2 regions of the Virgibacillus sp. L01 genome follow, and region 1 is predicted to be linked to the other one. Evidence: riboswitches for the same ligand, from Rfam matches in the RefSeq annotation. Region 1 holds a riboswitch; the other holds the start of a gene.
What was found. A riboswitch is a leader RNA that binds a small molecule or an ion and turns the genes downstream of it on or off. The one in region 1 is predicted to bind cyclic di-GMP.
Positions count from the first base shown of each region.

Region 1 (3,197 bases):
GCAAGACCCATAGCTCCAATTAATAAGGAGATGATCTGACTGTTTTCCAAACGTTCAGCTGGTGTCATGTCTCCCTTAGCTGGAGATTTCTCCTCTGGCTCAGGATCCTCCGATTTCCATGTCGAAGCATCTGTATTGTTTAGCGGGCCGCGTGAATTCATTAAGAACCTGTTCAAAAGTGGAAGTGTGATTAGCAATGTAACGACTATGAAAATATTAAATCCGCTAAAAAGCGTTTCAGTTACCGGAACTGTACCAATTGTATCCTGCAGGAAGTGATCCGGTGTTGCAATTAATAATGGAATAGAGCCGGAAAAACCACCATGCCATAACAGGAATCCACTATATGCACTCGCCATTAGTAGACGATAGTCTACTGATGGAACACGTTTTGCCACGTGGATCGCCAGTAATGCCCCAACAACCAGACCGAAGCCATAGTTAATCAGACATGCAATAGCAGCAACAAATGTTACAAGTATGATTGCCTGACCAGGTGAATTTGCAAGTGTACTGATCTTTGCTAGCAATCGTTTGATAAGCGGCGTGTTTGCAAGTATGTAGCCAGTTATTACGATAAGCGACATCTGCATGGCAAAGGCCAGTAAGTTCCAGAAACCTTCTCCCCAATATTGCGTCATTTCAATGGCTGTACTGCCCGTGACACCCATCCCTAAAATGAAAACGATAAACGTTAAAATAATTGCAAAAAGAAATGCATCAGGTAAATATCGTTGAACCATTCGGTCGAAAAATGATGTTAATGCTTTCAATTAGATTTCCTCCTTTGTTTTTGTAAGCGCTTTTTAATGCGCCTTTTAAAACTATCAAAAGATTCATTGTTACGTCAATTGGCTTGTTTTAATTGTATGAAATGGAGAATAGATTATGAATCGTTGAATGCAATATAGTAGACTTACTGGAAACAAATAATCGCTATTTTTATTGGGAAAATTTGTATATTGAGTGACGATTTGATGACAAATACAAGTCAGCAATGTATTTTTTTTGAAAATGATGTAGAAATTAACTTGATTTTTATATTTTCATAAATTAGTATGTTTTTAGCACTACTACAAAATACCTATATTTTAAAAGGAAAAGGCAAACTATCCGAAAGGGTAAGACGCAAAACCTAGGGTCTAAAGTTTTAATGGGTATAATTACTCCTATTTCACTACTATGATCGCCTGGTTACCAGAATTTTGATTTTTTTGTTATGAAAAAATCCTGGCTATTCTACGTAGAGTAGTCTTTTTTTATGTGAAAAAAAGGTATTAATAAATTTGGAGAGGTTTAAGTTTAGTGAGTAGAATAACAATTATAAAAGAATCAAATTTACTGCGAGAAGGAATTATAAACGTATTACAAGATAAAATGCCTGAGCACAAATTCCTGGCCTATGACTCCAGAAAGAACGATCTACCAGATTTACTTATTATAGATGTGGATACGGACATAAATTTGCTTGAAATAATCAATTTTCACTCCAGCCATAATGTAAAAATAGCGATTTGGACTTCGGATGCAGATAGTGATTTTATAGCTGAATTGTTCAAAATGGGATTACATGGATATTTTTATAATGGAATGGATACAAGCGAATTGATTTTCGCGATTAAAAGTATGTTAAATGGTAGGCAATATATTCATCCGTTCTTATCACATATTCTTTTGGATGATTATAAAAGGATAGCCGGAAGAGAAACAATACGACCAAGTGGAATCTTAACAGAACGTGAGTGGGATATTTTGGAGCTAATTGTAAAAGGTAACAAAAACTGCATTATAGCAGAGAGCCTTTATATATCTGAAAAAACAGTGAAGAATCATGTCGGTTCAGTTCTGAGAAAGCTACACGTATCAGATAGGACAAACGCTGCACTAATGGCAGTTAAGAAAAAATGGTTTGTTTTATAACATTGACTAATGTTGGTTTAAATGCAATATAGAAAAATAACGAAAAAGGCAAACTATCTGAAAAGGTAGGACGCAAAGCTAAGGTCTAAGGTTACATAACTATGATCGACTTAGCTACCAACAAAGGTTTTATAATATGATCTTTAAATGGCAGTTCTATCTATTGGACTGTCTTTTTATTTGGTCTTTTAAAGTAAAATAATATTTTTTAAATTGATTATTTTATTAGGAACAGCTGCCTCTGTTTGTATAGCGTTCCCAATGAACACGCTTAAAAAAGTACCTGCTCTGTTTAAGATAATTTTCACAGACGAAAATCACAATGACATAGCGATGACAATTGAAAAATTTACTAATTGGGCTGAACAAACTCGAAAAGAAGGGTTGTTAATACTTGAAAGTGAAATAGATCAGGTAAACGATTCTTTCTTATCTTCGGGACTGCAATTAGCGATTGATGGACAATCTCCTGATTTTATTAAAGAAATTTTGTTTGAGAAAGTGTATGCGATGGAGGAAAGACATCAAAAAGGCATATCAATCTTTACACAAGCAGGTACATATGCCCCCACCTGTAATTGGATTGATTGCAGCTCTTGGAGATATGAATGATATGGAAGCACTTGGCCATGCCATTTCAGCTGCATTTATAGCGACATTACTTGGTATATTTACAGGTTACGTTTTGTGGCATCCGTTTGCTAACAAATTGAAAGAGAAATCTAAGGATGAAGTGTTTTCAAAAGAAATAATTATCGAAGGTGTGTTATCCCTTACTACAGGAGATTCACCACAAGTAATAAAGGATAAATTAAGTTCCTATCTATCCCAAAAGGAGTTGGAAAAGTTAGAGCAGGGGGAGAATATGCGGAAAACGAAAAAGAATAACAAATCTCATGTTGACGAATCATGGCTGCTCCCATATGCCGATTTATTAACGTTATTGGTAGCCTTATTCATTGTTCTGTTTGCGATGAGTAAAATAGATACGAAAAAATACGACCAGATTTCACAAGTTTTTCGAGAGGAATTTACAGGGGGGAAAGGGATTTTAGAGCAAAACCAAAGTCCAGTTGATAAACCATTAGAATCAAACAACTAAGGAAATGAGAAAGAAAAAGAGAGTGAACAGACTAACGAATTGAATAAATTTGAGAAGTTACAGCGAGATATTAATACATACATCAAGAAGAACAATCTATCCGAACTACTGGGGATTAAACTTACAGAAGAAGGTCTATTAATTACTATTGTAAATGATATTTCTTTTGATTCAG
Region 1 is NZ_JBQQCP010000001.1:209,084-212,280, reverse strand. It holds gene ACTWQM_RS01015 (short-chain fatty acid transporter) at 1-773, opposite strand, end outside; cyclic di-GMP riboswitch class I at 1,094-1,202, shown strand; gene ACTWQM_RS01010 (LuxR C-terminal-related transcriptional regulator) at 1,306-1,920, shown strand; cyclic di-GMP riboswitch class I at 1,958-2,042, shown strand; partial or broken gene ACTWQM_RS01005 (MotA/TolQ/ExbB proton channel family protein) at 2,134-2,815, shown strand; gene ACTWQM_RS01000 (flagellar motor protein MotB) at 2,834-3,022, shown strand; gene ACTWQM_RS00995 (OmpA family protein) at 3,062-3,197, shown strand, end outside.

Region 2 (3,197 bases), on a different contig from region 1:
ATTATTCCGTCTTTAATTGTCCCTTCAGGCAGTTCCACTTCACCATGTTTTACTAAGCTTTTTATAGAAGAACTTTTATGATACGAATACCGTAAAACTCTATTTGTAATTACTATATTTACTCTACCATTATTAAAAATTCCCAAACTATCACCTGCTTACAAAAATAAATTAAAATACCAGTTTACTAATCTTTCACCGTAAAAATATGTAATTAGTGTTGCAACAACAATATATGGACCAAATGGAACGGGTTGCTTGCGGTCGATTACCTTTAAGATAAGCAGCAGCATTCCTATAATTGCACCAATCATACAGGAGAGGAAAAATGCCAGTAACACCTTATCAATTCCCAAAATAATGCCTAAGATACCGAACAGTTTCATATCTCCCGCGCCCATTCCACCACTACTAATAATTATAATTAATGCAAGGAGCGTAATTCCAATTATACCACCAAGAATGGATGACCACCACGGATCCAAAGGCTGTACGATACGGATGATGATGAGTAATGGCAGAAAGAAGAGAAGTACTCTGTTTGGGATTAACATATATGTTATGTCGGACACCAATATAATCATAAGCATCGAAACCAGAAGTAACGCCGTAATGATTTCTAGATTTATTCCTACTAATGAGTAGCTTAATGCAAATAAAATACCTGTAGACAATTCAATTACAGGGTATATAAACGAAATCTTTTTTTGGCAATGGCTACATTTAGCCCCTTGGATGACAAATGAAATAACCGGTATATTCTCATACCATGACAATTGATGGCTACAATTGGGGCAAATTGAACGGTCGTTTGCGAAGGGTATATTTTCTGGCAGGCGCAATCCAACTACATTAAAAAATGAGCCAAAAATTAGGCCAAGGAGGAAGAAAAATGTTATTAGTAAAATATCCATTCGTGTGGCTCCTTATTGTAAAGCTAGAAGAATATATATTGAAGAATACGCCCTGCAACTATTAGTGCAAGGCGTAGGTTATAATTAAAATCATTTTAAATTATGTTGTTTTAGTCAACACTTTCATCTCCACCATATTCAAATTTCCCATTTCCATCTTTAGTAACAGTACCAGAATATTTGGTATCTGTTCCTGGAACTGTAGGAACTTCATCTAGATACCCTTTTTTCTTTAGCTGGTTCAGAGTGATAGTATCATCCTTGCCATAGTTACCACTAACATCTGCTAACCTTGCAGCATTTTTGATCAGTTCTACATTTGCGTCATGAGCCTTTTTCTCAGATTCACCAATAACATTTCCTATCGTCGGTACTGCTATAGCAACAATAATCGCCAATATTGCAATAACTGCCAACAGTTCAACAAGGGTAAACCCCTTTTCTTTTTTCATCATCTTTTTCATGCGTTCTAGCATAAAAATCCCCGCCTCTCTTACTATATAAGATATAAAGTCTATTAAACTTAGCTGGCCGGTTGCACTACTTACTCCAAACTACCAAAATGCCCAAATTGCAGGTAATTTATCATCGCATCCTACTATATTCCTATGTACACTATAATACATTTTCAGACAAAAATCTACTAATTTTTTCTAGATATTTTCAAACAAAGAAAACATTGGAATAACAACTGCGGTAATGATGCTGCCTACGATTATTGTCAGTATAATAATCATAAGCGGCTCGATTAATGTTTTGATTCGATTCGACAATTGTTCTACTTCTTCTTCGTAAAATGCTGCAGCTTTTGAAAGCATATTGTCTAAAGTCCCGGTCTTCTCACCAATCTGGATCATTTGAACAACTAGTGCCGGAAATGCCCAATGTTCTTTCATAGGATTAGTAATCGATTCTCCTACTTCCATCGATTTCCTGGATTGCTCTAATACATCTCGAATCACACGATTTCCAACCACTTTTTCGGTGATTTCGACCGATTGTAGGATTGGTACAGAACTATTTACTAAAGTACTCAACGTTTGTGTCATCCGAACCAAGACACCTTTATGTGCAAGCACACCTAAAAAGGGAAACTTCATTTTTAGCTTATCGGCCCGGTAAACAAACGCATCATTCTTCAACAGGTACTTATAAATTGCAATACCTAATAATACTACAGCAATAAGCACCCACCAAAAGGCACTAACCCAACTGCTCAGACTCAAAATAAACTGGGTATACGCCGGAATCTCTTCACCAAAGGAATTAAACATTCCTACGAATTGTGGAACAATGAATACTAGCAAGAACATACTTAATAAAAGTGTGATAACCCCTACAACACCGGGATAAAGTAATGCTGAAACTACTTTTTGTTTATTACGATATTCTTTCTCGTAATAATCAGCCATCTGGTTTAATATGTCATCAAGTTTACCACTAGCCTCCCCGGCCCGGATCATGTTGACGAGTAGAGATGGAAAGACCTTCGGGTGACTTTCAACTGCTTTTGAAAGGGCCTGTCCCTGGTCAAGTTGTTTATCAATAGCAGTCAGTGCTTGCCTTAATGCATAATTGTCCGTTTGCCTTGACATCGTCTTCGTAGCTTCTGAAATCGATATACCAGCATGAATCAATGTTGCATATTGCCTTAGAAAAATAACAAAGTCCTTATTTTTAACTCTTCTATTAATAGATAATTCCTTATTCCACGATTTCGTCTCATCTATATCGATTACGATTATACTATCCTTTTCTAACCGTACTAGCGCATCTTTTTTTGAATCAGCCTCTATCCTTCCTTTTGTTTTGTGACCAGATGCATGTTTTCCACTATATTGATAGTTCATCCATTAAAAACCCCTTTCCTGCATAAAAGGAGCAGCCGATTCATAGGAAATTAGGTCTTCTTTTAGTAACCGTTTGAGATCCATTTCAAGCGTGTGCATGCCCTGTTCTTTTGATGTTTGCAGCACATTCTGAACTTGATGCAGTTTTTCATTACGGATTAAGTTCTTAACAGCAGGTGTATTAATCAGAACTTCTGTTGCCGCCCGCCTCCCCATATTATCTTTTGTAACTAGTAATCGCTGGGAGATAACAGCTTTTAAAATGGATGATAACTGGATGCGGATTTGTATTTGCTGTTCAGATGGAAATACATCAATAATTCGTTCGATTGTTGATACTGCATCTGTTGTATGGAGGGTACCTAATACTAAATGTCCCGTTTCCGCAGCGGTAATCGCTGTTGAGATAGTTTCTAAGTCACGCATTTCACCA
Region 2 is NZ_JBQQCP010000008.1:71,676-74,872, reverse strand. It holds gene pilM (type IV pilus biogenesis protein PilM) at 1-146, opposite strand, end outside; gene ACTWQM_RS14830 (prepilin peptidase) at 159-914, opposite strand; gene ACTWQM_RS14825 (prepilin-type N-terminal cleavage/methylation domain-containing protein) at 1,025-1,390, opposite strand; cyclic di-GMP riboswitch class II at 1,435-1,519, opposite strand; gene ACTWQM_RS14820 (type II secretion system F family protein) at 1,568-2,764, opposite strand; gene ACTWQM_RS14815 (type IV pilus twitching motility protein PilT) at 2,768-3,197, opposite strand, start outside.
Region 2: linked by a shared signal. The riboswitch ahead of ACTWQM_RS14825 (prepilin-type N-terminal cleavage/methylation domain-containing protein) and the one ahead of ACTWQM_RS01010 (LuxR C-terminal-related transcriptional regulator) in region 1 are both predicted to bind cyclic di-GMP.